2 regions of the Paenibacillus sp. SEL3 genome follow, and region 2 is predicted to be linked to the other one. Evidence: riboswitches for the same ligand, from Rfam matches in the RefSeq annotation. Region 2 holds a riboswitch; the other holds the start of a gene.

Region 1 (16,461 bases), 2.1 Mb from region 2:
AACCTTGTCGCCATTGTACCATTATAACGTTATTCCCGGTAATTTATTCAAACGGAATACAAGAATGTATATGATATTCGTATATCATCTATGCTGCATTCCATTATAAACTACGCAGTTCGTTTTCGTACAGGCGTTTGATCCCCGAAATACAAGTGTCAGCGGAGCCTGATGCGTCTTTTGACAGTTATAGCGCTCTTTTCTTTCCTTTATACATATTTCGGGACGTTCTGCGAAAACTCCTGCTTTTATTCGGTAATTTGCGTTATGAAATTAATTCCAGTGGGTTGGAAGAAGCGAGTTCACTCGAATAACAGGAACATGACCTCGTGTGTATACACGCGGTACCCTGTCTGCGATCATGCAGATCACCTCATAGTGGATCGTACCAAGCTTGGATGCCAGCTCATCCGCCGCGATAGTTTCGCCGGACTGCTGACCGATGAGAACAACCTCTTCGCCGGTTTGGATTTCTTCCGCATCTTCTGCGAAAGATTGTAAGGATACCATACACTGGTCCATGCAAATCGTGCCGAGTACCGGGACGCGGCGACCGCGTATCAATACTTCGATCTTCCCACTCAGCATGCGGGAGTATCCATCCGCATAGCCGATTGGCAGTGTACCGATCCGTTCTTCACTGGAAGTCACATACCGGGTGCCATAGCTAACTCCCCAGCCGGGAGGAAGCGTCTTGGTATAAACCACCGCCGTCTTCAATGACAATACAGGCAGCAGTTCAATGGCTTGCCGGTTAACCTCATCAGACGGATACAGACCGTATATACTGATACCAATCCGCACCATATTGGGGGAAAGAGAAGGGGTATCAATGGTAGCGGCGCTATTGGCCGTATGTATAATGGGAATGGTGATACCTTGTTCCCTTAGCGCTTCCGCCACGCCCCGAAACCGATCATATTGTAGCAGTGTATAGCTTTTGTCTTCTTCATCCGCGCGGGCAAAATGGGTGTACATGCCTTCCAGCAGCACCTGCTCTAATTCGTGAGCCTGCCGGACAAAAGCCATAGCCTCTTCTCCAGGCAGCAAACCCAGTCTTCCCATGCCGCTGTCTATTTTGATGTGCACCTTCAGCTTGCGTTCATTTCCTTGGCAGTCCAGTCTGCGGATACCCTCCAGCACTTCTTCACTGAACACAGTCAATGAGATATCATGCTCCCAAGCCGTTTGTACAGCTTCCGGTGGGGTATAGCCGAGTACAAGAATCGGTAGCTGAACCCCCGCATGACGAAGCTCCAACGCTTCATCCAGAAAAGCGACGCTCAAATAATCCGCACCAAGGCGTTCCAATTCCTTTGAAATTTCCACGGCACCGTGTCCGTAGGCATTAGCCTTGACACAGACCAGTATCAGCTTATCCGCTGGCAATGCCTTGCGAAAAGCTTCATAGTTGGCGCCAAGGTGATCCAGGTTGATTTCGGCCCGGGTCGATCTGTATTGTGCTTGCAAATCCAGTCACCTTCTTCAATTGTTAGCCTGTAACATAACCTTTACCATTCGGAGTGTGGCAAAAGTGCTTGCTTCCAAAGGTTAATGGTAATGTTCAAAAACGTGGCTGTCAATGGCAGGGGGGCTTTACCAGCCTCCTCTACCATCTCTACAATAGAACAGGATATACAAGCGATGCACATCTTAGACTGCGAATGAACAAAAGACGGATACGGGCGGCAGCAGAGCATTTTTACACTCTAGACCGTCTGCATCCGTCTATAAAATTTTATTTACCCGATTGATCCTGTATAGAAGCGGCAATTTGTATCATTTCGCTCACAGGCAGGTCAGCACTGGTGATTCTGAACTCGATTCCGTCATTCATCCAGGTCATCGTCTGCTGTTCGCTTCCGGTCAGCACGGCGAAGCTTCCTCCAATATCAACCAGTTCGCCTGCGGCCAGTGCGACCGCCCGATCTTTTGGACGTGCCTCCACAATGGTATAATTATATGTTCCACTATACCGCAGCATCACGGCATGTGTACCATTATCCTCCAGCTCCGGCGTATCCTTGATCTGTACTCCGGCTGGCGTGTAGGACGGTTCGATCAAGCCGAACTCACCCATCACAGCTTCTGCCGCATCCGTTCCCGCTGACGTTCCGTTTGCGGCATCCGATGTGCCCGGGGTTTGTTGCTGCGCCTCTGCGTTGGCTGCTTTGTCCAGTTTGGACGTATCGTTTGTGGCAGTACCGTCCACCTTGGCTTCTCCTGACGGTTGCTGGACTGCATCCCCTGCTGTCCCCTGCTCTTGTCCGGGTTCGCCAGTCGTCACGCCAGTCGTCCCATCCATCGCACCGGAAGGATCAAGCTGACTGCTGGGATCTACTGCTCCGGAAGATGGCGCCCCTGCGCTACCTGTACTCGTCTTACCTGAAGCCATATTCCGCTCCATATCAAAAGAGTCCTTGTCAAACTTCGTATCAAAAGCAAATTGATCGAATTTCAGATCAACAACTACCTTGGCATTCGCATCAGACACCTGTACCTGAGTGGGTGCATAGTCATTTTTGGACAGCCATATCTTTTGTCTCACCAGCGCATGGCTGTTGTAATTCGCTGCCACATCAAACACATAGGATTTATCGTCGGTAGCCAACTGACGGGAGGCATCGCCGATAATGCTGCGAACCAACGTTTCATATAAATATACTTGACCCTGATTGTTTGGCCAGTCGCTTTTGAAACGGAAGCTTTTGTTCAGGCTGGGTGTTAGCACAAATACACCCTCATCATTACGAAGCACAATTTGCGTAACATCCTTTTTCTCGTTCGTCATGGCAATTCGGTAATAGGACGGCTTGCGGTAGGAAATATCCACCTTGTATTCCTGCGGCGTGTCGCCGGTATGCAGCGTCATCAAAGCTGTACCGTGGTAGCTGTTCAGGTCGCTCACCACGTCACTCAAATCTTTAACCACATCGTCCGCGCTCTTCTTGCCGCACCCGGCCAGCAGCAGCGTTACACACATGACCATGGCGAGCATCCATGAAATCCGGCGCATGTCATCAACCCCTTCAGCACATGTTTTAAATGAATTAGTACATGTCTATGAAGGACTTGTTCGATTTATGCAGACTGGCATGACAAGCTTGAACGTATCCTTGCGTAATGCTATAAAATCTTTTGGAGAGTGATCATAAATTCATACAGAAAATAAATCGAAAAACCGATCAAAACCACGCCTGCACCGATCGTAACCCACTTGATAGCGGTTCGATTCATGGCTTTCCGTGTTGTGGCTACGAGGGTCATCAAGCCTAAATCATGGATAAGAATACCAAACAAAATACCTAAGCCAACAATCAAGAATTGACTTGTATTTGACCGATCAAATGAGCTTGCCAGCACAGTTCCAAAAACACTCACCCAGAACACTAAATTTCCTGGTGAAACAGCTACAAGCAGCCCATTTTTATAGGAAGAAAATAATGATTTCGTCTTTTTCTCTCCTTCTAGCGCAATATCATGATCTGCATTTTTAATGCTGTCGTACCCCACGTAGCACAAAAAAAGGGCTCCAACGAACCACATAATCACTTGTACCACAGGTAATGACAAGACTGAGGCCAGACCAAAATACAAGCCAGTAATTAATAACAAATCGATGGTCATCCCCCCAAGGCCCACAATCCAACCATGCATGAATCCATTCTTTAGCCCTTGCTTCGTCATTTCAACCGTAATTGTACCTACAGGTAGTGCTATAGAGAAACCTAGTAAAACATATGTAATAAACAATGCCATTTCAAAACCCCTTTCAAATGTATAAAAATGATATTCTATACCATAAAAAATGACAAATCAATAAAATTTGAAGAATGAAATGAGCTAAGAACACCTGAGACTTATTTTGTACAAAATCGGATTCATTGACCAAGTTTGTCCATTGAGTATTGAGGGTTCAGCGCTTATCATAGCTTTTGTGATAATAATTCTCATTTGCAAAATTCAGAATCATTCTATTATACGGAGGTTGCTATGACCAACAAGAACTCGACAATCAACAAAAAATCCACTCGACCATACACTGCTCTCATCTGCCTATTCTTTCTTATGGGGGCATTGCTGCTGGGATGCGGCGCGTCTGACAATCAGAGTGCAAGCAGCAACACAACAGCATCTACAAAAACATCGGAAGCTGCCACAACTCGTGACTACACAGACTATAAGGGACATACAGTGAATATTCCCACGACTCCTGGGCGCATTGCTTACTTTGGAGAAAACTATGGGGATTTATTGGTTTTAGGCGTACAAGCTGTAGGTACATCGACTTCTATGATTGAAGGCAAGGTTTACGAAAAGCAGGTTCAGAACGTGGCCGACCTGGGGTTCCCGATTAATTTGGAAAAAGCCTTGGAACTACAGCCCGACCTGATCATTACCGCCGATACAGATGAAAAACAATACGCAGCGTTAACAAAAATTGCACCTACAATCATGTTCGATACCTTTGCTCCGTTAAACGAACGTTTGCTGCATCTCGGAGACATTGTGAACAAGAAAAAGGACGCTGAAGATTGGCTTGCCCAATATAAAATAAAGGAAGCGGAGATGTGGACCAAACTTCACGCAGAAGGTGTTAAGGCGGGGGAAACAGCTTCAGTCTTTACCTACTATCCAGGTGACCGTTTATTCGCAATGGGACGGACCGGACTATCACAGATACTGTATGAAAAGAATGGTTTCAAACCTACCCCTCCTATCCAGAAAGCACTGGATGAAGACAAAGGATTTGTACAAATATCTCAGGAAGTGATCGGACAATACGCTGGAGATCGGATTTTTATACTAAGAACACCAAGTTCAGAAGCCAAACAATCCACCGAACAGTTAATGAAAAGCAAGCTGTGGCTCCAGCTTCCTGCTGTCAAACAGGGGCGAGTGTACATTCAGGATATTGGCAAAACCGAAAGTGATGCTTCCACTCGAGAATGGCTGCTGGAGGAATTGCCCAAGCTCATCAAATAAAATTGGAGAAGCCTATCAACACTTGTTGATAGGCTTCTTTTTTGTTGAACCTAAAGGAGGTATACTTATATACACATGATAACCATTCTCAATAAAAGGAGCAATACCGTGAACCAGTCTCCGTCGTCCATATATCCTCTCCCGTTCAGCTCATTGCTTTTTCATTTTAAAGAAATTGCGTTAGTTGGTGAGCCTACCGATGAATTATTATCACGTCCCAATTCATATCACTGTCTGCTTATGTTCATCTGTGGGACAGGGAGGGTGGACATTGGCCCAGAGCAGTATCTATTCCATACAGGTCATAGGTATTGGCTAGCTCCAGGTGAATCCTATCAAATCGCTCCCCTGAATGGAACTGTACCTGAATACTACAAAATCACGTTTGAGGTCATCGCTTTGCCGTCGGAACCACAAGCGGACATGGTCTTGGCTGAACACGCAGCGCGCATGCCATCCCTATATCATGGAGCTGTCCTGCCGGAACCGCGCGAATACATCGTCTCCTCTTCTTCCTCCAAACTTATTCAGTTGATTGAAGAGTTATTTTATAGTACCCAACAAACGGTACAGCCGCATAACCAAACATCCGTATTACGGCAGCAAATCATGTTTCAAGAGTTGTTTTTGCTGTGGCAGGAAGATCACACCGATATTGATCAAAACAATACCTCTAATCCGGCATTGCCAGCATCGGTAGAAGGCACTCTCTCATATATGGAAAACAACTATGAAAAGCCCATTACCGTCAAGCAGCTTGCCGAGCAGGCGAACGTTTCCATATGGCAATACTCGCAAATGTTTCGTAAAATTACAGGCAAAAAGCCGCTGCATTACCTCACTGAGCTGCGCTTGAATCATGCCAAGCGGCTGCTGCTGGATTGCAAACGGCCTTTACGTGAAATAGCCCGTCAGGTTGGTTTCTCTGACGAATATTATTTTAATCGACGGTTTAGGCAAATGACCGGGATTCCCCCTGGCAAGTACGCACTTTCTGTCTCCGGTTCTGTGCGCGTCAAGGATTGGACGGGCCACCATATTCATATTCCGCGCCGAGCAAGCCGCATCATCTATCATGGAGAAACGATGGGCGATCTATTGGCATTAGGGGCCAAAGCCATCGGCGGAAGTCTGCAACTCAGTGAATACAGCGTCTATAAACATCGTCTTGTGAATGTCGCCGATGTAGGCCTTCCACTGGACACCCGCTTGACCAGTGCTCTTGATCCTGATCTAATTATCATCGCCAATTCGGACGAACAGGAATATAAGCGCATTGCCAGCATCGCCCCCACCGTCACCTTCAACTCCTTCGCCACGCTGGAGGAACGGATGCGTACACTTGGCGCCTGGCTCGGTAAGGAGCGGGAGGCCGAACGCTGGTTGTCTACCTTCAAAGCCCGTAATCTGGCAATGTGGCAGCAGCTCGGTACGCAAATCACAGCCGGAGAAACGGCCTCCGTCTTCATCTTCGATCATGGTGATCGGCTCTTTGTCATGGGTATGTCCGGATTCTCATCGGCCCTCTACCACCCCCAGGGCTTTCAGCCCGTTGAGCCGATCCAAAAGGTGTTCGACGAGGGACACGGCTTCGCGGAAATAGATCCGAACGAATTGCCTGATTACGCCGGGGACCGCATTTTTATGCTTGTCCCGACAGCCCCAGAATCCAAACGTACGCTGGAACGCATGATCAGCAGCCCTCTCTGGCGTAGCCTCCCTGCTGTACGTCAAGGTCGGGTATATTTCGTAGAAGCTGAACGCTGGAACTGGAGCGATGCCATAACCCGACAAAAGCTGCTTACTGCACTGCCCAAACTGCTTGGCACTTCATCCTGAGAAGCTGCCATTTTCTAAAGATACTACATTAGACCTTGAATGCTTCCATCTGCCTCCAGCGACATATGCTCAGCTGCTGGGGATTTGGGCAATCCTGGCATCGTCATAGTATTGCCTGTTTCCACGACCACAAAGCCTGCCCCTGCAGACAAAGCAACGCTGGACACGTGAATGGTAAAGCCTTCCGGTGCACCTAGCAGAGAAGGTTGATCTGAGAAAGAATACGGCGTTTTGGCCATGCATACAGGCAGTTGTCCAAAACCAAGCTGCTCCATACCGGCCAACACCCGTTTGGCCGCAGGAGTGTAAGCTACCTCTGCCGCACCGTAAATCTCCTTCGCAATAACACTAATTTTCGCTTGCAAATCAAGGGTATGCTCATACAATGGTGCAAAATGGGCTTTGTCCTCCTGGAGCAGGTTGAGCAGGCTTTGGGCCAGCTTTTCTCCCCCTTGGCTTCCCTGTGCCCACACCTGTGACAACTCTACGGGTACTCCCAGCTTGAGGCATTCCGAGAAAATCAGTTCCAGCTCGGCTTCGCTATCTGTTACAAAATGGTTGACCGCTACCAGTACTGGCACGCCAAACTTTTGCAAATTCCGTACATGCCGATTCATGTTGGCTAATCCAAGTTGCAATTGCTCCAGATTTTCTGCGTCCAGCTCATTTTTAGCTACACCGCCGTTATATTTCAGCGCTTTGGCGGTTACGACCAACAGAGCCGCATCTGGCTGCAAACCGGATTGACGGCACTTGATGTCAAAAAACTTTTCTGCCCCCAGCTCAGCCCCGAACCCAGCCTCCGTGACAACCACCTCTCCCAGCTTCAGGGCTAGCTTCGTACCGATCAAACTACTGCATCCATGCGCAATATTCGCAAAAGGTCCGCCGTGCACAATAACTGGAGTTCCCTCCAACGTCTGCACCAGATTGGGTTTCAATGCTTCCCGAAGCAGCACAGCCATACCTTCCACCGCATGTAGTTCCTCAGCTGTTACCGTTTCGCCATCTTCGTTATAACCAATCACCATCCGACCCAATCGCACTTTAAGATCGTCCATATCTTCACTTAAACATAATACGGCCATCACTTCTGAAGCCGAGGTAATCAGAAAACCACTTTCTCTCACTGCTCCATTACCTGACCCCAATCCGGTTACAATGTTTCGTAAACTCCGGTCGTTCATATCTACAGCGCGTTTCCACACAATCCGCTCGGGTTTCAACCGCAAAGCATTTCCATGAAATAAATGGTTATCGATCATCGCTGCCAGCAAATTATGCGCTGCCGAAATCGCGTGAATATCACCTGTAAAATGGAGGTTGATGTCTTCTGCTGGAACAATCTGGGCTTGTCCTCCCCCAGTTGCTCCTCCTTTCATGCCGAAGCAAGGGCCAAGGGACGGCTCACGTAACGCAGCAACGGTTTTATGCCCCAGCGCATTCAGCGCCTGCGACAGTCCAATGGTGGTCAGCGTTTTGCCTTCTCCCGCTGGCGTGGGGTTCATCGCCGTAACCAGCACCAGCTTTCCATTCGGACGATCCTTTAACTGCTCCCACAGGGACGGGTTCAGCTTTGCTTTATATTTTCCATACGTCTCTAGATGTTCTTCTTCAATTCCTGCTTCTTTGGCTATATCAATAATCCTCTTCATCTTTCGTTATGTACCCCCCGTTTTATAAGTCTGACCGATGGTGTCAAACCCTGTATCGTTTTATTTTACCAAAGTGTGCCGCTTATTGCGCTATGATTCATTTCATCGCAAGCGTTGCTATCATGTGAGTTATTAAAAAAGAGCCTCCCCCGCCCGTATGGACTTTGGTGGATGCCCTTTTGATACGTCTCGTTTAACAAACAGCTCTCAAATTAACCTGCAAAGTTAGCAGCGTAATTTTCAGCAATAAATCCCTTAGAAATCAGGATAGATTGGGATTTCTTAGTAGCAGGGCCATAGCCTTGGGACAGCAGATCATTAATATGTAAGCGATTATAAATGAAGCAAAATACAAAGTTGGACGCCCCACTCGTAAGGATCGATACCAGAAAAATAATAACAGCCCACTTCCAATCCCCTCTAAACAACGCAGGGAAAAAACCGAAAAAGAGCGTAGTCCATGAAAAACCTACTTTGCGTTCCTTGATCATTCCAGTTTTATTTCTTAATTTAATCTTCATTTACCCCTTACCTCTCTTTATATAGTCTTTTAGAACTATATTAGATTATATAGGACAGAGGGAATAAATGGAACTCATTTCGTAAAATCATAAATTTCTCAAATACGCTCTAGTTTATAATGCTTTTCCAGCACTTCTTTAAAAACATCAACAGGGTACTTGTATTCAACAGTTTTGAAAACAATCCGGTTATTCCACTGGTTTTTTTCCAGTTCGCACCCATGCTCCATATCCAGTTCCTTCATAATAAATATAATCTCATCTAAGGTTACCAACACACTATGTCTATTCGTCGTAGTTGCCAGCATCTGCTCGCCTTCCTGTGTGTATGCCTTCACGATCTGCTCATCAAACCCTTCGCTGATCATTAATTCCTTCAAGGCTTGTATAAAAAGAGTCGGCAAGTTTTTGTACTGCGATTTTTTAATCCCAAACAGCGTGATGCTTAAGCGGGATATATCATGCATAAACACTATATTTTTTCTTCGATTCAGTAAAAATAAGCTGGCATGCCAACTATTTAAAGGCGGATAAATATCAACTTGAAGTGGTTCAGTCTCCCATTCCTTCAGCAGTTTTTGTGTTCCTCGTATGACAAACATCGTTGCTCTCCTTTATTGACGCTCCTGTACCGCAGCGTGATTCGACATACCTGATTTCTTGTATAAAGCATGTCACGTATATCATAACATCGTATTCCAAACACCGGATTATAAACTCTTTCAGTATAATAGAGGAAAGATATATTGCCAGACACAGCTGATTACGTAACTCCCTGGGACGATCCAGGGAGTTTCCATTTTTTCTTTGGATATTTTTTATGGAAATCCCCTCCACTGCTCTATATAATTCAGGTACAGTTCGTCACACGAGCTTAATCTAAAAATTAGGGGTGTTCCACACCTATGCCACAGCATATTTTACTTATTGAAGACGATCTATCCATTGCCGAAATGCTACTTAAAGCACTCACTAAGGAAGGATACAGCCTAACCACTGCCTATGACGGGGAAGAGGGGCTTCTTGCCTTTGAACGTCATACCTATGATCTGGTACTGGTGGATTTGATGATGCCGAAGGTGGACGGTATGGAGGTGATTCGACGAATTCGTACCCATAGCGCCGTCCCGATTCTGATTATGTCAGCCAAGGACAGCGACGTGGATAAAGCGCTTGGACTGGGCTTTGGGGCAGACGATTATATTGCCAAACCTTTTTCAATGCTGGAAATGACCGCTCGTATTCAGTCCGCGATCCGAAGATCTACTACATATGCCCGTCAGCAACAGCAGGAGGAACAGCCGCAAGCACAAGTTTTGACCTACGGCAGTCTGTGCATTGATTTTGATCATTTTACAGTCATACGCAATGAAAACGAAATTCAGCTAACAGCCAAAGAATCCGATATTTTGAAGCTGTTTGTAGCCAATCCAAACCGGGTATTTACAAAAGCACAATTATACGGATTTATTTGGAAGGACGATTATATGGGCGACGAGAACGTGATTAACGTCCATATTCGCCGCCTGCGTGAGAAAATTGAAGAAGATCCCTCTCATCCTGTCCACATTAAAACGCTATGGGGCATTGGCTACAAATGGGAGAATGGCTGATATGAACATCGAAAACATTTCTGAATGGATTGTCGGTCTCATCATGTCAGTCGTTATAGTATGGCTTTGGCGGGAGCGTATGGCCAATAAGCGCAAAATAAGGGATATCCGAGCCCTACTAGAGCGAATAGTGACGGTGAATCATGCGGAAAAGCTGCTATATGTCACAGGTGACGTTGAACTGCAACGACTCATGACGGAAATTAATCGACTGCTGGACTTGAATCTCAGAGTGTCTGCAGATTACAACCGTAGCCAAATTGCTATGCGCAAAATGATTTCGAACATTTCACACGATCTCAAGACCCCGCTTACGGTTGTGCTTGGATATGCCGAGATGCTGGATGGCGATCCGACTATTTTGCCGGAAGAACGTATAAAGCTGCTATCCAAAATTCACCAAAAGACAAGCGAAGCGATTGAGTTGATCGGAAGCTTTTTTAATTTGGCGAAACTGGAAGCTAATGATACGGATATTCCGTTGACACGACTGGAAGTGGGAGAACTGTGCAGACGCAGCATTTTAGAGTTTTATGACCTGCTGACTGCACAGGGGTTTACTGTGCATATTGAGATCCCGGAGTACCCCATTCATGCCTTGGGGAACGAAGGAGCGATTGGGCGGGTGCTGAATAATCTGATCTCGAACGCCATTCGCTACGGGGCAGATGGACGGACGCTAGGCCTGACGCTGTCAGAACAGCAGGATACAGTGCGTATAGAGGTATGGGATCGTGGCAAAGGCATACAGGAATCTGAGCAAGATAAAGTTTTTGAACGTATGTACACACTGGAGGACTCCCGCAATAAGGCGGTACAAGGCAGCGGACTGGGCCTTACGATTGCCAAACGTCTGGTTGAAACGATGAACGGAGAAATTCAATTGACCAGTAGACCTTATGAGCGGACAGTCTTCTCTTTTACATTGAAGAAAATCAACTATTAATCGAACTCAACATACTCAACTTAATAAATTTGTAAGAATCACGAAAGAAAAATGAACATTTCGCCCTTTATCCTTGAATTATCAGCAGTATACGAAGGGAGAACACCCATGACTTACGTAATACGTACACATCAGTTGACCAAAGCCCTGAAGGGCAACGAAATTGTAGCAGGAGTCAGCATGAATGTGCGCAAGGGAGAAACCTATGGCTTTCTCGGCCCCAACGGGGCAGGCAAGACAACGATAATGAAAATGATTACGAATTTACTCAAGCCGACATCGGGTGAAATTGAATTATTCGGTGAAAAACTAACGCCAAAATCGTATCATCTGCTCGGACGGATGGGTTCGATTATTGAATACCCGATTTTTTATGACAGGCTGACGGCGCAGCAAAATCTGGAACTTCATTGTGAATACATGGGCTACTATAATAAGCAGGCTGTCCGAGATGCCCTGGAATTAGTAAACTTGCAGAATGCGGGTGACAAGTCGGTAAAAGACTTTTCACTGGGAATGAAACAGCGTCTCGGGATTGCCCGCGCTATTGCGACTAAGCCAGAGCTACTCATTTTGGATGAACCGATTAATGGTTTGGACCCCGTGGGAATCAAGGAAATCCGCCAACTATTCCACATGCTATGCAAGGAATATGGGATGACTCTGCTCGTGTCCAGTCATATTTTAGCGGAAATAGAGCAGATTGCGGATACGGTAGGCGTGATTAATCACGGAAGGCTGATTGAGGAAGTGTCGATGGAACAGGTGCGAGAAACCAATACGGAATACATCGAATTTACGACCAACGATTGTAAAAAGGCGGCCTACGTCCTCTCCCATCATCTGAATCTGAATAATATAAGGGTGCTCAATGAACAGAATATACGTATTTACGACTCAAATGTACCGCAGAAACAAATTACGAAGACGCTCATTTTAAATGATATAGAAGTGGATTCCATTCATCAGAAAAGCAGTACGCTAGAAGACTACTTTTTGCGGCTGTTAAACGGAGGTGATCTCCATGCTTAAATTGATGCAATTGGAGCTGAAAAAATTTCATCTGGCGGGTTATATCCGTTCAGCACTGATCGCCAATGCATGCATTCTTGGGTTGCTCTGTATCATCGCGCTGGACAGCCAAAGTACAGGAATACCCGAATTTACACAGTACACTCAGCTTCTCGATCTCATGGACATGCTGGTCAGAGCCACATTTATTGTGTTTGCCTCTGTTCTTCTGTGCCGCTTTATCGTAGGGGAATTTAAGTCCAAATCGATTACGATCCTGTTCATGTATCCGATTCACCGTCAGAAGCTGATGATCGCCAAGCTCTTGGTTGTGCTGCTGTTTACCTTCTTATCTATTATTATTTCGGAAATAATCATTACGGCTGCTATTCATCTGCTCAACCAGCTTGTCTTGATTGTACCCGATAACCTTACTCTTTCGATACTGGGTCAACAATCAGCACGGACGCTGATCAATGCCGTTGCTGCCAGCTTTATGGGACTGGTTCCGCTGTATATGGGGATGCGAAGATACTCTGTACCCACCACCATTGTGACCTCAATCCTGATTGTAGCATTGCTTTTCTCCAATAATAACGGCGCTACACTTAGCTCCATAGCCCCCGTGCAAATAGGCTTCTCTATACTGGGAATGCTTGTGGCTTATGCAGCGATTCGACGCATTGAGTATAAGGATATTACTTCATAGTATGTAACTTAGTAAAACGCTTTCGAAAAATAGATGAAAATCATTGTTAGATATACACACATTTTTCACTGGACTTCATTCTAAAACAGGTATATCCTATAGGAGAAATTAAAAAACGGAATAAGGATCTTCGGGGTAGGGTGAGATTCCCAACCGGCGGTATGGCTCATGGAGCTAAGCCCGCGACTCTGTATCTGGCAACAGGATACGGACTGATTTGGTGAGATGCCAAAGCCGACGGTAAAGTCCGGATGGAAGAAGATCGAAATATCAACATGCCGCGAAGTGGATGAATGCTGCGTTATGGGTTTTGCAGTAGCAGTAACTTCATTTAACTTGCATAAAGCGGCAAGTTTATTTGATCAACCCCCGTCTTGCATGGCCTTTCGCCATAGACGGGGGTTTTTGTGCCACCGGTCCTGTATTCGCAAGGAGCTAATTGAGTATGAGTCAATCTTCTACTGTACTAACATCCAAAGGTTTTGATCATAGCTCCCACATGAAAAGCGGTTTTTGGCTGGTCGCAATAGGAGCAGCCTTGTGGGGCGCTGATCCGCTGTTTCGTATTATTTTGCTAAAATCATTTACTTCAACACAAATTGTACTAATGGAGCATATGCTGCTTTTCCTTGCTCTGACACCGATGCTGTGGAAACATCGTGAGGAACTCAAAGCGGTACGGCTTCGTCAAGTTTTCGCTATTTTGTTCGTCTCGTGGGGCGGCTCGGCTCTGGCCAGCGTGATTTTTACCATGGCGCTCAGCAACGGTGATCTGAATGCTGTACTCTTACTCCAGAAGCTTCAACCATTGGTCGCTATTATTCTGGCCCGCGTTATATTGAAGGAAATGCTGCCGCGTCATTTTGGATTATTAATTGTCGTCGCTCTGTTCGGGACGTATCTTCTGACCTTCGGTTGGTCGCTCCCCTTCGGGCATGTTCGTGATTTTGCCCAGGTCGGTAGTCTACTTGCACTGGGTGCAGCGGTTCTGTGGGGCGGTTCGACAGTCATGGGAAGCTACTTGCTTCGTTCAATGAAATATGAAACGGTAACCTCCCTCCGCTTCATGGTGGCGCTCCCTCTGCTGATTGTCCTCACCTCTGTAGAGCATGCGCCATGGAATATGCCTGCCGGTACATGGGCAGGCGCAGCTGTGATTATCAACTTGCTATTGCAGGCATTGCTTCCGGGTCTTCTTAGCTTATTGCTGTATTACAAAGGCTTAAGTACGACCAAAGCGTCTTATGCTACGATGGCAGAATTGAGCTTTCCCATGGTGGGGGTCGTGATTAATTGGATCGCATTTCAGCAAATCGTTACTGTAGCGCAATTGACTGGTTTTATGCTCATCTGGATTACGCTCTTTATGATTTCACGTCAGCAAAAAAATTAACAGTTCAATGTCCCCTTCATGACTCACCCAAGCCAAATTGTGAAGATGCTTTTGCATCTCCGATTTGGCTTTTTATGTGTTCGCATTAATATTAATCATAGTTCTTTAGACCTGTTTTTCAAAAAAAGTGTCTAAAATATGCTACTATTTCTCGTTTCCCAATGATTACATCTATAAAATTCGTCGGTTTATGTCGAATAAAACAATGTAGTGATCATCAGACACAGAGGAGCAAGAACTATGACTAAAACAAAACAAACAGTTCCGTGGTGGAACAGGTTTCTCAAGCAGTTTTATTTAATGAGGACAAGATTAATAATATCTTTTTTAGCTGTGTTATTGATTCCGAGCGTACTTATCGGGTACTTTTCTTATCAGGGGGCTACGACCCAACTCAGTCAGCAAATGGGCGGTTCCGTATACACGAATCTGTATCTGATCCGGAGCAATGTCAATCAGTATGTAGCGCCTATTATGAAAGACCTGGACGTGCTTACCACTGAAATCAATTCTGATTCCATTGGTACCAACCAAGAGACCCTTCAGAAAAAGTTAGATGTTATCGTCAAGGCTCACCCCGAGCTAGATGCAGCGCTTCTCGGCAATGAGAAGGGGCAATACATACGTTCGCCGAAAAAACAGGAGTCCGATTATGATCCCAGGGAGAGAAAATGGTACAAAAACGCGATGCTGGAAAAGGGTAAAGTATTCGTCGGTGTTCCAGTTGCCAGCGTCACGACAGGGAATTTAGTCGTTAATATATCGGGAACGCTGGAGGACGGTGAAGGAGCTGTTGCCCTGGCTTTGAACCTGGACAAAATGAGTGAAAGTCTGCAGTCTGTTAAGATTGGTGAGCGCGGAGGACTCATTATTGTTGATTCTGAACATAAAGTTGTATCTGGGACTGGAACAGCTTTCAACAAGACAGGCAAAAAAGCGGCTGACGCCATAGAAGGACTTCCCGAAGTGGCGACAACCGTCGAAAATGATACTCCTTCCATGTCGCAAATTCAATTTATGAATCGAGATATGCTGGCCTTTACACTTAAGGACCCTCTCACCGGTTGGAGCATTGTCGCACTGTCGGATCTGGAGGATTATAGTGATGCAGCCCAACCAATTCTGAAACAAAGCCTGATTGTGATTGTTATTTCCATACTTGCCGCGGCGATCATCATTGTGCTTATGGTCCGCTCATTCTTAATTCCGCTGCGCAAGCTGCAAGCAGGAACACGCATCGTCCGTGACGGAAATCTGACCGAACGTGTTAATCTATCCAGCAAGGATGAGTTCGGCGAACTGGCACAGAATTTTGACCAGATGACGCATTCCTTGCATACGATGGTCTCAGAGGTCAACCAAACCTCCTCCCGACTTGCTTCCTCTTCCCTGATAATCAAGGAAAGCACAGAGCAAACGACGGAGTCCGTACAACATGTAGCGGAAACGGTTATGGAATCCGCGGAAAATGCAGCCACCAGCGCCGAGGCATCCGAGCAGACCGCTAATGCCGTTGAAGAAATGGCGAAGGGTGTCAGCACCATTGCCGAATCGGCAAGCTCCATCGTGGATTCAGCAGGACAAACCGAGCATGATGTGGCTCAAGGCAGCCAAATGATCAGTAGTGTACGGACCCAAATGGACCGTATTCTGGAGGCTGTCAGCCAAACGGCTAGCTTAATGGATGAGCTATCCCAGCTCTCGGACGATGCGAAGCAGATGAATACGGCTATTGCCGCCATTGCCAAGCAAACCAATTTGTTGTCTCTGAACGCGTCTATTGAAGCT
Region 2 (16,461 bases):
CCCCCCACATGCTCAGCAATGGCAGAAGCGGCATCATTACCAGAACGGAGCATTAAGCCGTACAGCATATTTTCCAATGACATTTGTTCACCCATTTGCAGAAAAAGCGAGGACCCTTCTTTGGCATATGCGGTTGGGCTCACCTTTACCCGGTCCTGCAAGCGTCCATGTTCAATAGCCACGATCGCTGTCATAATTTTGGTCAGGCTGGCAATACGTAGCTCCCGATCACCTTCGGTAGAATAAATGATTCTTCCTGATGTGACATCAATTAAAGAAGCAGCCTGTGCGTGGGTTCCTAATGCGGGCGGCGCTACTTCTGTTTTTATCGCTCCCCGAACGGGCTGCGGACTTAGCAACGTAAGCGGCAATGACAAAATAAGCAGTAGTACCAGCGGCAAAACAAATGCGCGTGCCTTATTCAAAAAATGGCTGTGGTCCGCGTGAATGTGTTGCTTTTTTTTAAACATTTGGATTCCTCCGGTTTTAAGCAAGTCTTGTACCATTCTATGTCCAAGCTGTTCAAAGTATGTCCACCTTTATAACAGAAAATTCCTTTATAGGACTAACCATTAGCTGCTCCTTTTTCGCTTTCTTTCTACACAAACCAAGCAACATGCCCTCCTGAGCACATATATATTAGTTACTAAACGTTAAATATGGATCGAGGGGTTAAAACATGCAGCGACTACAGTTTGAAATGATTTTAAGATCGCGGATTGTAGAGTCCGCAGAAGCATTGCATCGAAGCGGTGTATCCTTTGCCACTTTTGCTACCGCACGTTGCAACCCGAAATTTTGGAATTTAACGGAAAAAGGTGGCTTTCAGATCAAAGCAGGTGTCACACCGGCCCAAGGCATCAGAGATATCTTTTTAAACGGTCATCAATACGCTTTTGAATGTGCAACAGCTATGGTTATTGTGCTGTACAATGGAGTGCTGGATTCCATTCTGGAAAGTGAGTTTAATCGGATTTTTGCTGATATGCTGCTGTATGACTGGCACTATGATAGCGACCTTAGGCTCATACAGCAGCAAGGAAGTCATAAAGCGGCTCCTGGCGATATTCTGTATTTCAACAATCCGGATGTGTCATCTGAAACATTGGAATGGAAAGGAGAAAATGTCATTAAGCTAAAGGAAGACTTGTTTTACGGCCATGGGATTGGTATCTTGCCGGCGAAGGGTATTATCGATTCCCTGAATCAACATCGTCGACCGGAAGCCACGGTATCTGCTTATTTGACGAATGAAGTGATCTATCCGGACTTCATCTACCTATCGCAGTTTGCTGCCGAAGGAAATCGAAAAAATGAATTTTCCTCGCTGCATACTTTGTATCAACTGGAATACTGTCACCAAATACATGCTGTCATTGGAGGAAGACAGTATATTCGGGGATAGGCCCAAGTACAAGCAGAAAAGAAGGTATTCCTTAGCCTATACTCGGCCTTGGGATACCTTCCTGAGAGAACGCTTTTAATTTCAATAACTTTTACAAGTAAGCCGGGCCAGAATTACTGTGATCCGTAGCAACATCTACAGGTACCTGTGGGGGGGGAGTCTGCAAGTCGCCGCCTGAATTCCGGAAGATAGACTGAACCTTATCAATCAGGTATGGCGTGGAATCAATGAGCTTCTCAATCAGATGCGTTTGATTGTCTAATGGAACGATTTGCGCCCCCTGTTTGCCAACAACTAGAAAAGCAATGGGATGAATTGATACACCACCACCGCTACCGCCTCCAAAAGGATGCCCTTCCTTCCCGCTATGATTACCCGACGCCGAGGAAGTATGAAGTGCCTCTTCGTCTACGTTAAAATCACTTCCCCCGGCAGCGAAACCAAATCCTACCTTACTGATTGGCAAAATAACAGAACCATCGGGTGTTTCCACTGCGTCTCCTACAATCGTATTCACGTCTACCATAGCTTTGATGTTTTCCATTGCGGTTTGCATGAGCCCTTGAATCGGGTGATCTGACATGATTTATTCCTCCTCTGCTTATCTCAAGCGTAGACTGCCTTTTCTTTCGCTATTGTGCGCAGGGGTTCAAAGAAATATGTATGTCATTCGATAGTTCAGAAAGGATTGAGTCTCACCTCTCTCCACTGTTTATCATTCATTGTTAGCTTGATGATCCTCAGTTTTTTTGGAAAAAACCCGTTTCCACGCCTCCGGTCCACCCGGAACGCGCCATATGTGATAAGCTAACGTGAGCATGGAGAAAATTAAATAACCGAGCGACATATTTGCTTCACAGGTCAAGGTGGTAGTAAACCGCAAGCGATCTACCCAATAGGGCACGACAAACAGCTTCGGGATACAGTTCACACGTACAAAGCTGGTAGCAAAACCGATCAAGGTCGTTTTCAATCCCCACAAAATACCAGTTGAGGTAGCTGTATATGCCGCGTCAGCAAGACTAATGTTGGTAGACCATTCCATTTTGGACATTGTCACATGCGCCAAGGTATGTCGCAACCACCGATGTAAGGATTTCGTTCCCTTGAGCAAAACCCGTACATCATGTATAAATTGCTTTATTTTTTCTGTATCAATATTTCCACTATCCACGGAAGCATCCGTTTTATGTATGTTTTTGTGGCGATCAAGCCGATAGAGAAGCCCTTTTTTCAACCCTGTTATGAGAATGGCCGGCACATCGTAATTCATTTTAATCATCCCGTATAGAAATCTGATCTCTAGATGCGCCCGATCATCATTGTCATGTTTGGCAATATCCAGCTTCAATCGAATACGAGAGAGCAGAATTGCCAGTACAAGTAATATAAAGACGATGATGGCGATACTGATCCATTTCCACACTGGCGTGTCCTCCCTACCTTGTTGCTATAGAATATCATGGCAAAAATAGTATGACCGATCGCCGGAAAATCATGCATCTTAAAATACCAACAGCCAGCCCCCAACGATATGAGGACTGGCTGTCTGTTTGAACTTTTACATAAGTGAGCCGTAAGATCCGGAGCAACTTTATTGGGATTCAAGATCCAGATCGTTGGCCGCAGGCTGGCTACTCTCCAGACGCTCGAACAATAATTGAGTCTCTTCCTCCAAATTGTCCGAATTCTCGAACAGCTCCGGTTGCGGTAGATCTGCCAGAGAGCCCAGACCGAAATAATCCAAAAATGATTTCGTCGTTCCGTACAATATCGGCCGTCCGATGGCTTCAGCTCGACCTTTCTCTTCAATGAGCTCCTTGTTGACCAGTGTATGTATGGCCCGCTCGGATTTAACCCCCCGAATCTCTTCGATTTCAACTCTTGTAATGGGCTGGCGGTAGGCCACAATGGCCAGCGTCTCCAAAGCAGCTTGAGACAGTGACGCACGTGCCGGAGAGTATGCGAGCTTTTCAAAGTAAGGTGCATGTTCGGATAAAGTTGCAAGCTGATAATGACCGGCAATACGGACAAGTTGCAGGCCTCTTCCCCCCTGCTCCATGTCCTGCTTCATATCTTCCAGGCACTGTTCAACCAGCTCTTGCTGCTGCTCTACAATGTCGGCGATCTGCTTGGTGGACAACCCTTCCTCTCCTGCTAGAAACAGCAGTCCCTCAATAATTGATTTCAGCTTCAGATAATCCATTAACCCGTAAATCCCCTCTCCACTCCATTACAATATCATCGAAAAGCTTCTCCTGATAACAGAAAATTTGCTTCATTTTCATCAGTTCAAGGATAGCCAAAAAGGTCACAACCACTTCATGCCGATACATATCCTCATGCATCAGCTTGGAGAACAGCAGCCGTCCTCCATTCCCCACCATCTCTAAAGCCCCGATAACTTGCCGGATACGGTCCTTGACTGAAATTTCGTCCCGATGAACACGGGTTACCGTCGTACGTCGTTCTGCTTTGCGCAAAGCACGCTGAAAGGCTGCGACCAAATCGCTTGCATGCAGCCCATGCACCGGATTTACGGGTTCAGTGGGCAGGAATGCACTCAGATCTTCTGGCTCTTTGCCATAAATTAGACTCCGCTCCCACTCACGTTCACTTAGATGGCGAGCAATCCCTTTATATTTACGATACTCCACCAGCTTGCGGACCAGTTCCTCACGTGGATCATAATCCTCTTCCTCATAAAAATCCAAATCGTCATATTCCATCACAGGTGGCTTGGGAAGCAACAATTTACTCTTAATGGATAAGAGCGTCGCCGCCATCACCAGAAACTCGCTCGTAATGTCCAGTTCCAGCTCCTGCATACTGTGCAAAAAAGCCATATACTGATCAGTAATATCGCTAATCGGGATATCCTGAATGTCGATTTCGGCTTTATCAATCAGATGCAACAGTAGATCCAGCGGACCCTCGAATGTTTCCAGCTTGTAGTTTACGACTGTCAATGTGCTTCCCCCTGCCTTACTCCAATCATCATTCAACAATACCTTTCCCTATAGCACTTATGCTCTGCGTTATCAATCCCTCTTTCTGTAGTATATACGTCATCGCCTTGCTTAACAATCCAATCCCTTTTTTCCCCTCGCAGTTTATACCGTTCTATTCAGCTATTCCTATCATTAAAATTGCTTGCCGAGATTGGCCATTTCAATCGCAGCCAGTGCTGAATCCCAACCTTTATTACCAGCCTTCGTACCTGCTCGTTCAATAGCCTGTTCAATGTTTTCTGTAGTCACTACCCCAAAAATAACAGGTACTCCCGTTTTTAGGCTGCTCGCTGCCACACCCTTGGCCACTTCATTGCAGACGATATCATAATGTGAAGTAGAACCACGGATGACCGTACCCAGCGTAATTACGGCATCATATTTGCCGCTTGCAGCCATTTTTTGCGCAATTAGTGAAATTTCAAATGCACCCGGAACCCAGGCTACATCAATTTCATCTTCCTGTGCACCATGTCGTTGAAGTGCGTCAATTGCACCGCTTAACAGCTTGCTCGTAATAAACTCATTAAATCTGCCCACCACAATACCATATTTTAAACCGTTCGATACAAGATTACCTTCTAGAAAACGTGCCATAATTAATCAACCTCTCTTAATTTAAATTATTTACAATGACAAACGACGACGGTAGTCCACCAAATCCTGAATACTGATCAGCTTCAATTGATGTCGCTTAGCGACCAATGCCAGATCAGGCAGGCGGGCCATTGAGCCATCTTCCTTTATAATTTCACAAATGACTCCAGCAGGCTTGAAGCCACTGAGTCGAGCCAGATCAACAGCCGCCTCCGTGTGACCAGCACGCTGCAAGACACCCCCATCGCGAGCAATCAGCGGGAACATGTGACCAGGCTTGCGGAAATCACTTCCTGTGACTGCTTCGTCTGCCAAGGCGCGTACAGTCAAGGAACGCTCGGCCGCTGAAATCCCCGTTGTTGTCTCCATATGATCTACCGATACCGTAAAGGCAGTACCGTGGAAATCTGTATTTTGCTTTACCATAGGATGCAATTCCAAGGCCTCGGCTCTTTGTCGTGTGATCGGCACACAGACCAACCCGCGACCTTCTGTAATCATGAAATTAATGACCTCAGGCGACGCTTTTTCAGCCAAAGCGATAAAATCGCCTTCATTTTCGCGCTGTTCATCATCCACTACAATGACAACCTTACCGTTTTTCAAGTCCTCCAACGCTTCTTCGATGGAATCCAAACGAATCTCTTCGTCATGTTCCAACTCGCCATGCTCTATGACGTTTGCCATTGCACTTGTTTGGCTACCTCTATCCATAACACTTTCCTCCTTATGTCTTGTGCCACGAATGCTCCTAAACAGGTTTACCATTCAATATCAGGCAAAGCCGTATTTCGCCAAATAGTCCAAACTGAGAGGAGCTTTTTCTACTCTCTCCGCCTCCGTTGCACCTCTGTAATTTAAAAGCTGTTCTACATATTTGCCCAAAATATCGCATTCGATATTGACGGTATCCCCCTCACGTTTGGCTTGTAAGGCCGTTTCGGATAAGGTGTGGGGAATAATGGATACGGCAAAGGTCTCTCCCGTACGCTGTGCGACTGTGAGGCTTATACCATCAATTGTGATTGACCCTTTGAGAAGAATATATTTAAATAATGTTTGATTTTTAGGCTCAATTTCGTACACCACTGCATTCTGGTCTGATGTCACCCCGCGAATCGTTCCCGTCCCGTCCACATGTCCTTGCACGATATGTCCTCCGAACCTTCCACTCGCCGCCATCGCTCGCTCCAGATTAACTCGGCTGCCGGATCTCAACTCTTTCAGATTAGTGCTACGAAAGGTTTCCGGCATCACATCAACCTTAAAGTCTTTCGTACCGATCTGTATCGCCGTCAGGCAAACGCCATTCACTGAGACACTGTCTCCTATTTTTAAATCGCCCAACACCACGGAACCCGAAATCCCCAGCACCATCGCTTCACCGCTTTTGGAAATGGTTTGAATACGACCCACTTCCTCGACCAATCCGGTAAACATGCCTTCACTCCTTTCCACTACATCTCAGTTTATCCCTAATTCATCAGCTATAAGCGCAAAAAACCCCCAGTTCGGATTCAATCCGTCATGGGGGTGATGAGAGTCACATTTGTAGTATACAAGCGCAGTTTATATGCATCTTAAGACGACATGAAATCATAGGTTTGCCAATAGAAAGCATGACTGAGGATACAGCCAAATACGCTCAGAACACCCATCAAAAAGAAAGCTTAAGAAAGCTATCGCCCGATGCCATCCTACAACGAAATAAGCCGTACGCACAATTGGGTATGCTAAAAATCGGCACATGTCACGTCATGTACATGCGCTTCGTATCCTTCTCCCATCCAGACTATACTGTCGGTCCCGGATTTGCACCAGGTCCACCTTCTGCTGATCATTCAGCATCCGGGTCACGGACTAAGCCATGCTGTTTCTCACAAAAACGATCCACAAACATGTCATCACCGCCGGTGGGGAATTTCGCCCCGCCCCGAAGGATCTTGCTCTTATTTAATTGAATTAACATTAAACTTGTTACGTATATTAGCACCGACTTCTAAAAAAAGCAAGTTATCAAATAGAAGCTCCTGCTTTGGTTTTGACATATTGGCTGGAGAGTTCTTCAAACCAGGTTTTATCGTTCATATGAAGCGCCAAGTCAATCAGATCGGCCAGTTCCTCGACTCCCAGCTCTGTTGCATGATCAAAGGTAATTACGGCTGAAGCAACCGGTCCTCGCCCTTCCTCAGAACATGCTTCATAATCCAGTCGTACATCAACATGTCCGTCAATAAACTCGCATTTTAGAAAATAAATAATTTCGCACATTAAAATGGGGCGTACTTGTGTTTCTAACACGCAATCCATCACCTTGGCAGAATAATGCTGGTTCGTCAGCGTAAATTTGTGTTCTGTCGCTGCCAGCGAGGTCCGTCCAAAATCTTCCGTAAACTTGAGTTCCACTGGCTTGATGTTCATAACCTTAGGGATTTGCTTCTTTATAATTTCGATTATTTCAACTGTATTCAGCTTAATCATTACCTGCACCTCATTGCATCTTAAAATTCAGAAGAAAACTTTTTAACGTGCCTCTTATAGGCCTCCACTCCTATATCGGAAATCATTACCTGTTTTTTTATGCTTCAACCCATAAACGACAAAAAAGATTCTTTGCGCAAAAAGCGCAAAGAATCTTGATTGAGCCACTACAGTAACAGCGGCTAACAATGTTAATCGATGATTATGCAAAAAACAGGATTATAGCTCTGAAATTTCATGTTTCTTTTTCAGGATAGTCCAACGACGCTCAATCTCCTGTTCAAAGGTCGCCAGCGTAGCCTCCTCCTTAATAAGATGCTTCGTTTTACCCATTAATTTCAGCCATTCAGCAGCTGGAATTCGTTTTCCTTTGTCCTCCGGATTGTACGTAATCGTCGTACTGCCTTGCTCTATTTCGTACAAAGGAAAGAAACAGGACTCGACTGCGGCGCCCACAATGCTGGTACCCAGTCTGTCTTCGGATTTCCAATTCAGCGGACAGGCGCACAGGATTTTACCATAGGCCGTACCCACGTTGTTTGCATACCATTGAGCCTTGGCTGCTTTACGCAGCATATCCTGCGGATGACTTTCAGCAGCGGTAAAAGCATACGGAATGTTACAAGCAGCCATGATTTGCACGGTATCCTTGTGATGCCCTTGCTTTCCTTTTTGCATTTTACCTACACCCGACGTACTGGTCATGTGACCGAGCGGAGTGGAGTAAGATTGCTGTGAACCTGTATTCATGTACCCCTCGTTATCATATTCCAGCATGATTAGCTTATGATTACGCAGAGCCGCACCAATCGCAGAACCCATACCAATATCCATCCCACCGTCACCACTAATCATGATAAAGGTCGGATCGTCCGACATCTCAATTTCATTACGCCGTTTCATTTCCATGTAAGCTTCCAGCGCTCCTGAAAGGGTAGCGGCCCCGTTTTGAAAAAGATTGTGGATCATCGGTTGTTTGTGTGATGTATATGGATACCCTGTCGTCGTCACATATACGCAGCCTGTCTGGAACAGCACGACAATATCCCCTTCAATACCTTTGAAAAACAGTTCCAGCGCAGACAATGCCCCACATCCTGGACAAGCTCCGTGGCCTGGTGAAAGACGCCGTGGTTTGGTTGTCAACGACCGCAAAGGTGGTACCTTGACCTTGAGCTTCCCGGTCTCCTCGTCCGGCGTAACCTGAATCAGACCCGTCCGGTAATCATTACCACGTGGCGGCTGCATAACTTGCGGCATCACCTTGTCCGGTGAACCCGAATTAATTCCGTAGTAATCAAAGGGCTTCTCTACTCGTCCGGCCTCTGCCGCCTCGATTGCAAGCTGGAAGAACGCCTCTGCATCTTCTGCATAAAAATCTTTGCCGCCCAAGCCAAAGATACGGCTCAACACGAGTGTCCGATTCAGCGGGTCCTCCTGCAAGGCCGCTTTAATTTCATGCGTTAAATTACCACCGTCCGCCCCATACGAGTCTGCACGTTCACCTACTAGCAACGCCTTGACATTGCGTAATGCTTCCCGCAGTTGTACGGCTGGGAACGGTCGGATGATGTTCGGACGTATCACACCAGCTTTAATTCCGCGCGCGCGGAGTTGATCCGCCACATCCTTGGCCGATTCAGCCGCCGAATTCAACAGAAATACCGCAACCTCAGCATCCTCCATTTGATACAGATCTAAAATCGGGTATTCCCGACCGGATAAAGCGGCATATTCTGCTGCTACCTGCTCATATACTCCTTCTGACAGCTTCAGTGCTTCGGACAGCTGAACATGATTATTCGTCAGGTCATCGCCGTTCATATGCGCGCCCACAGTAACAGGATGATCAAAATCCGTAATATTCGGATAATTTAAGTTCGGGTTAGGACCTACAAAACCACGCACGGTCTCAGCATCGGCAAAATATTGCACTTTACGTTTTTGATGGGACGTATAAAAACCATCATATGCGACCATTACAGGCAGCCGAACATCGCTGTGCTCTGCAATTTTTAGTGCCATAATGTTCATATCATACACAGCCTGTGGTGTACTTGCCGTCAAAATGACCCAGCCTGTATTCAAACCATAGTACAGATCCGAATGATCTCCACGAATATCCAGGGGACCACTGACAGCTCGTGTCACCAGATTCATAACCATTGGAAAACGAGTACCTGACTGAACAGGTAACTGCTCCAGCATGTACAGGAAACCTTGCGAACTAGTGGCGTTCACCACCCTCGCTCCCGCTGCGGCAGCTCCATAACAAATCCCTGCCGATCCGTGTTCTCCGTCTGCTGCAACCAGCTTAATATTATGCTGACCTCTCGTTCTCATCTGATCTAGATACTGCGCTACCTCGGTAGATGGAGTAATCGGGAAATATCCCATCATATGATAATTAATCTGCGCAGCCGCCGTTGCTGCCATTTCATTACCGGATTCGAACGTTGTCACTTGCGCGGCGCCTGTCTGTTTGAGTTCTTCCTCCAGTTTTGCCATTACGCACGCCCTCCTTCATATACTGGAAATTGGTGGGCAACTCGATTCTGTTCAGCCCATCCCCATTGCTCGCGACGCGAGCTTAGTGCCCCCGATGGGCAAATATCTACACATTTCAGACATCCTTTGCAATACTGGTAATCAATCCCTTGCAAAAATGGCATCATTCTTCCGCGTTTGTCTGCTTGCTCTTCCCATACAAAACAGTAATCCGGGCAAATCGAATCACACTTGGCACAATGGGTACATTTATCAACTTCATATTCAGGCACATACCCCTGACGTGAACCACTAACATCTCTCGTTATGCTGTTTCCCTGAGTTGCAATAACGCCCCCCAGTAATTGCGTTTCGTATCCCAGCAATGGCTGCGGACGTTCAAAAACCCGATCCTGCGCGTCATCAGTAACCGGATATACGTGCAGTTCCATTTCATCATAACCACGGTTAAACGTACGCAGATTAGGTTCCACTAACAGTGGATTTTTCTTTTCAAAGGTACTGCGTATAACCGATCTCATCGCTTCCGGGTCCAGGAAGTCACAGACACGGAACAAGGCACCGAGCATGGACGTATTTAGTTTGGTTCGCTCTTCCAGTGCGATGCCCATCGCATCCACCACCGCTAATGTTCCGGATACCAGTCCCAAATCAGCCCGTATTTCTTCTGCTGGACGCGTGGAATTAACCACTACAATCCCATCCGCTGGCAGTCCGCTGATTACATTTACCGTTTTGTATAACGTTTCATGGAAAATGCCTACCACATGCGGTTGCTCAATCGGACTGTGATCCCGAATATCGACTTCTGGCTCACAGAAACGGACGAAACTTTTAACCGGAGTTCCCTTTTTTTCCGAACCGTAGGACGAAAAATTTGAAGCATTCAGCCCCAGACCAAGCACCCCGGTTTCGGCCAACATTTTGCCAGCCAGATTAGCGCCGAGTCCACCAATGGATTCCAGCCGGATTTCAAAAAATCCGAGTCGATTTGTGCTCGTTAAAATAGACAATGTGATAAGCCCCCTTCTTTTCCAATCCTTAACGAGTTTGAATACTCATATAAAAAAATTGGAAATTGCATTCTTATGGAAAGGCTATCACAACACTTACTTTTCGAATGTGATCTTACGCACTGTAATGCCTACGTGATTGCGAAAATCAATAAACCGTCAAACAAAAGACAACAAAAGCCGCCCTGTCCAAAGACAGAACGGCTTAGTGCAACGCTATTTAAAAAAGATCATGTAATTAACGGTAAAATTACACGTCAAATACTTTAACCTCTTTCATTTTGTCGCCTTGTTTTACAGCATCAATGAATTCCATACCTTTGGTTACTTTACCAAATACAGTATGTACTCCATCTAAATGTGGTTGTGGAGCGTAGCAGATAAAGAATTGGCTGCCACCTGTGTTGCGACCTGCATGTGCCATGGACAGAACGCCTTTGGCATGCTTTGTTGTATTCGTAGCTGTTTCACAGTCAATCGTGTAACCAGGACCGCCTGTACCGTTACCGATCGGACAACCACCTTGAGCAACAAAGCCAGGAATGACACGGTGGAAGCTCAAACCGTTGTAGTAACCGCTGTTTGCCAGCTTTTCAAAGTTAGCAACGGTGTTTGGAGCTTCTTCTGGGAAAAAGTCAATTTCGACGATACCGCCGTTTTCAAGATCTATTCTACCTTTTTTCATTGTTTGTATCTCCTTTTCAACCTGTTTTGAGAACTAAATAACATCAAGTTCCAGTTTACTATGAATTGCCGCGCTTAGCAAAGTCTTGTCCAAAAAAAAGGGCCATTGACCCCGGTATATGATTACCGACTCAATGGCCTGCTTGATCTTACAATGTTAAAATCAGGATGAAACCGTAATCTTGGCGTTGGGCTGAACCGCCGGACTGGCTTGCTCACGAATCAAGCGCTGTGGCACAACATCGTTGCGTACGATATCTTCGTAGGTTTCCCGACGCACCACCAACTCGGCCTCACCGTTGTTGACAAATACAACTGCTGGTCGACGTATTCGGTTATAATTACTCGCCATCGAGTAATTATAGGCTCCGGTTGAGGCAACAGCGAGCAAGTCGCCGCTATTTATACGAGGCAGCTCTACATCCCAAATCAGCATATCGCCGCTTTCACAGCATTTGCCCGCAATGGACACCGTCTCTTCGTTCGTATCCTGCGCTCGATTAGCCAGCATCGCTTCATACTTGGCCTGATACAATGCAGGGCGTGGATTATCTGTCATCCCACCATCTACCGAGACATATTTACGTACTTGCGGAATATCCTTGATGCTTCCTACCGTATATAAGGTCGTGCCTGAATCGCCTACAATACTGCGTCCCGGCTCAATCCAAATTTCTGGAAGTTCATCGTAAAGTCCTGAAAAATAAGTTTTCACCGCTGCGCCGATAGCCTGCACATAGGTGGAAACTTTCAGCGGTGTGTCCTCCTCAGTGTAGCGAATGCCAAATCCCCCACCCAGATTAATCACTTTGAAAGAAAACTGAAGCTGTTCCTTAATTTCTCTGGAAAAAGCCGCAACCCGTTCAGCAGCCATTTGGAAGCCATTCACTTCGAATATTTGCGAACCGATATGAGAATGTACCCCCAGCAGGTTAAGATGATCCAGCTTGATAGCCTGTTCCACTGCTTGGCGTGCTGTACCGTTCCCAATGTCAAAGCCAAATTTCGAATCTTCTTGACCTGTGGCCATATATTCATGCGTATGCGCCTCAACCCCTGGTGTAACCCGCAATAAGATATTCACCTGTTGTTCTTTCTCAGAGGCAAGGGCCTGCAACAAATGCAACTCCATTTCACTATCGACGACGAAGCAACCAATTTGCGCATCTAACGCCATTTCAATTTCTTCCGGTGTTTTGTTATTGCCGTGAAAATGGATTCGCTCTGCCGGGAACCCTGCTTGTAGCGCAGTAAATAATTCTCCACTGGAAACAACGTCAAGCGACATCCCTTCTTCAGCAGCTAAAGCGCACATCGCCATAACACAAAACGCTTTGCTTGCATAAGCAACTTGAAACTTCAATCCAGTTTCACGAAAAGCTTCTATGAATTCCCGGCAACGCCGGCGGACTAACTGTTCGTCAACAATATATAGCGGCGTGCCAAAACGCTCTTTCAAAAGCGTTGTATCACAACCGCCGATCTCCAAATGTCCATTGCTGTTAATTTTACTGCTTCCATGCAAATACATGTTCTGGCGCCTCTCTTTCTGGAACAAGCTAGTCATATTCCATCGAATGTTTACACCAGTATAGCAAAAAAAACATCAAGAACAATGGATTTTTATGCAGATCATTTATATTAATGCTCCTGTCCATTGCCTGAGTTTGAATCTGTGTCGGCATCCGTATGGGGCATACGCGTATTGTCCCTCGTTTTGTTAGATGACGGGCGGTTAGGTGAATCTAGTACAGGCATACGGAACAAGATGGAAGCTAACGCTTTGGCATTAAAAGGAATGAACGGCCACAAATACGAAGAATTATATGACCGATGCAGCGTCAGCATCAAAATGATCAGTGTCGTACCCACGACAAAGCCCGGTACGTGAAAAATCGCAACAGCAACCAGCAGGAATAGTCGAATCAGTCTATTTGCCAGCCCCAGCTCGTAGCTCGGTGTTGCGAACATTCCTATGGCAGCGACAGCCATATACAGCACAACCTCATTCACGAAAAGTCCCGTCTGAACCGCTATGTCACCGACCAGAATGGCTGCGATCAAGCCCATAGCGGAAGCCAGTGGTGTCGGAGTATGCACAGCCGCCATTCGCATGAGATCGACCCCTAATTCCACGATGATAAACTGTGCAATCAGCGGAAGATGTGCTTCCTTTTGAGGACCAATAAAATCAAGAAAAGCTGGTTTTAATTCGGGATTGATGACCATTAGCAGCCACATCGGAAGCAGAAACATTGAGGCGAATATGCCTAAAAAACGTACCCAGCGCAAATAACTACCCATAAAAGCGGTTTGCCGATTTTCTTCTGCATGCTGACACAAGTCAAAAAAAGTGGTAGGCAAGATCATCACGCTGGGTGAGGTATCTACGAAAATAACGAGTCTCCCTTCCATAATATGCGATGCCACGACATCTGGTCGCTCCGAATATCGTACTAATGGATATGGATTCCAACCTTTATTGATAATCGTCTCCTCTAATTGCTTATCGGCCAGCGGAATACCATCCAAATTAACATTTTTAATTTTGTCTCGTACAGTATCCACCATCACCTTATCTACAATATCGTCAATATAGCCCAAGCATACGTCCGTTCGAGTTCGGCGTCCGACCTGCATAGCCTCAAATTTAAGTCCTGGGTCCCGCAAACGTCGGCGCACCAAACCTACATTTGTAAGCATTGTTTCAGTAAACCCGTCACGGGCACCGCGCACAACCCGCTCCAAAGAAGGTTCCTCCGGACTACGCACCGGATAATTACGAGTATCCAGAATAAGGGAAAAACGTTCGCCTTCCATGAAAAAGGCACTCATCCCCGTCAGTACCTTGTTAATGACGACTGACATTTTATCTGTCTTCTCCACCTGAATATGTGGAATAAAGTTTTCGAAATACGCTTGTAGTCCATCGGAAGAGAGATTATCCGGCGTCAGATAGGTGAGCCGCTTTAGCACTTCAAGCATAATTTGATCCTTCGCAAAGGTATTCAGGAACAGATATCCGGTATGACGCCCTCCCAGTGTCATTTCCCTGAATACGACATCAAAGGTCTCCCCCAAACCTAATACTGTTTCAAGTGTATTCTTGTTATCCTTCATCCTCGGCGATATATTATCTTCGGCCTGCCAGTAGCGAACGGACTCCTCTACGTTATCAGATCGCTCACTCTCTTTTTTGTGTTTAAAACGTGCAGATTCCTGCGCCTGCTTTTCCTGCCATGGACTCAACTTTTCTTCGCCAGTATGATGTTCCCTTCCGATTACCCCATCTTCTTGATGCTGCTCCCGATCCTCTTGATCCGCTCTGTGATCCATATTCCTTGCCCCCTTCGCTTTCGTTGTTAACGGTTGTATACAAACCAGTCAAATAAGGAACCCGTCACCTTACCAAGCACCATTGCCATTAGCAGACCAAGCATATACACGGTCATGTGGAGTCGCTTGGCGAGTATAGGCAGGAGATTTAATACCTCCGTTAAAGCCGCGGCGAGCAAACCAATAAACACTCCGCAAAATAGCCCAGGTATCCATGTAAATATGCCCGGTAGTGGCAAGCAAATGTTCCAAAAATCGACCACAGTCCCCAGCACTGAACCTATAATCATTGCCTTTTCGTATGCACGTGATTTTTTATACGTACGGGTGAGTTGTGCTAATCGCGGCATGATATCTAGCACAATAAAAAAAGCAATTACACCGCTACCCACCGCAAGGCCCCCAGCAATACCTAAAATAATCTGAAGTGCAGCCTGTACAAATATCATGGTTTCTTAGCCTTTGTCTGCAGACGGGCCATCTTTTCATATTCCTCTGCCACAACATACTGATCCACATTTTCCTGGTACAGATACATTTCCACCTCCAGCGGTGTCGGCTCCTCGTTCCAATTTTTCTTGAACAAGTGATTAAAAAAAACGATCATGCCAAAGCCTATGCCGATTGAGTAAGCAATTTGAAACAGGTACGGATGCTCATCCTTATGTCCCGTAATCATCTCCACAATCCGAACCTGTACCTCCATCATGCTAACGTCGGCATGAAAATTCATTATTGTCAGCGCAGAGCCAAAAAACAGAAGCACCCATACCAAAACAAACAGTATTTTGGACGGCTTACGGGGTTTCTCCACGAGTTCGACAAGTACATGCGGCTTCCCAAGAGATTCAACTACGACCCCCGGAATATGATCTCTAATTTTTGCTATGATCTGCAGCATATCTATCAGTATCAGATTACCGTCCTGGTGCTGCGGCCGCTTGAGAACAAGCTCAAGCAGTTCCTTTTCCCATTCAGGATTAGTCAGCAAATTGGCTACATCACCCAAATGTAAATCCTGTCCTTGTATCATGCGGACACGGCTGCGGAGCCGCAAGTAGACAATAGGAGCTACTGTAGGAGCCGGAGTATGAGTCATCAGATCCCCTCCTTATCCTCGTAATTATCAGTTAGTATGGAACGAAGCAAGGAAACCTATTCTGTGTATTGTCTTTTATCCCACGCAAAAAAGAGTACCCCTGACCATTAAAATGGCTTTGGAATACCCTTTAGAATTACGTAAGCATAAGGATTTCACTAAGATCCTGACTGTTATTATTGGGCAATCTGATCGCGGATCAGTTGTAAAATCTTTTTTTCCAGCCGTGATACCTGCACCTGAGAAATACCAAGCCGACTTGCAACCTCTGATTGCGTCTGATCCCGGTAATAGCGCAGGTACACAATCAACCGCTCCCGCTCAGAT

What was found. Region 2 has a riboswitch for FMN ahead of ribE (riboflavin synthase). Riboswitches for the same ligand answer to the same signal wherever they lie in the genome.
Region 1: linked by a shared signal. The riboswitch ahead of ACYCS5_RS21350 (DMT family transporter) and the one ahead of ribE (riboflavin synthase) in region 2 are both predicted to bind FMN.

Annotation. Positions count from the first base shown of each region.
Region 1 is NZ_CM137725.1:4,640,330-4,656,790, reverse strand. Features, by position in the region: gene alr (alanine racemase) at 274-1,470, opposite strand; gene ACYCS5_RS21405 (outer membrane lipoprotein-sorting protein) at 1,739-3,016, opposite strand; gene ACYCS5_RS21400 (LysE family translocator) at 3,127-3,759, opposite strand; gene ACYCS5_RS21395 (ABC transporter substrate-binding protein) at 3,994-4,986, shown strand; gene ACYCS5_RS21390 (ABC transporter substrate-binding protein) at 5,095-6,825, shown strand; gene ACYCS5_RS21385 (formate--tetrahydrofolate ligase) at 6,849-8,480, opposite strand; gene ACYCS5_RS21380 (hypothetical protein) at 8,693-9,001, opposite strand; gene ACYCS5_RS21375 (DUF6933 domain-containing protein) at 9,100-9,603, opposite strand; gene ACYCS5_RS21370 (response regulator transcription factor) at 9,907-10,614, shown strand; gene ACYCS5_RS21365 (sensor histidine kinase) at 10,616-11,560, shown strand; gene ACYCS5_RS21360 (ABC transporter ATP-binding protein) at 11,669-12,592, shown strand; gene ACYCS5_RS21355 (hypothetical protein) at 12,585-13,280, shown strand; FMN riboswitch at 13,403-13,547, shown strand; gene ACYCS5_RS21350 (DMT family transporter) at 13,726-14,673, shown strand; gene ACYCS5_RS21345 (methyl-accepting chemotaxis protein) at 14,914-16,461, shown strand, end outside.
Region 2 is NZ_CM137725.1:146,020-162,480, forward strand. Features, by position in the region: gene ACYCS5_RS00740 (D-alanyl-D-alanine carboxypeptidase family protein) at 1-470, opposite strand, end outside; gene ACYCS5_RS00745 (protein-glutamine gamma-glutamyltransferase) at 680-1,405, shown strand; gene ytfJ (GerW family sporulation protein) at 1,497-1,988, opposite strand; gene ACYCS5_RS00755 (DUF2953 domain-containing protein) at 2,121-2,831, opposite strand; gene scpB (SMC-Scp complex subunit ScpB) at 3,000-3,611, opposite strand; gene ACYCS5_RS00765 (segregation and condensation protein A) at 3,580-4,374, opposite strand; gene ribH (6,7-dimethyl-8-ribityllumazine synthase) at 4,549-5,013, opposite strand; gene ribB (3,4-dihydroxy-2-butanone-4-phosphate synthase) at 5,044-5,700, opposite strand; gene ribE (riboflavin synthase) at 5,788-6,453, opposite strand; FMN riboswitch at 6,785-6,958, opposite strand; gene ACYCS5_RS00785 (IDEAL domain-containing protein) at 7,030-7,494, opposite strand; gene ACYCS5_RS00790 (thiamine pyrophosphate-dependent enzyme) at 7,714-10,002, opposite strand; gene ACYCS5_RS00795 (2-oxoacid:acceptor oxidoreductase family protein) at 10,002-11,015, opposite strand; gene ACYCS5_RS00800 (peptidylprolyl isomerase) at 11,266-11,700, opposite strand; gene lysA (diaminopimelate decarboxylase) at 11,863-13,230, opposite strand; gene ACYCS5_RS00810 (spore germination protein) at 13,341-15,035, opposite strand; gene ACYCS5_RS00815 (stage V sporulation protein AB) at 15,062-15,484, opposite strand; gene ACYCS5_RS00820 (stage V sporulation protein AA) at 15,481-16,134, opposite strand; gene sigF (RNA polymerase sporulation sigma factor SigF) at 16,311-16,461, opposite strand, start outside.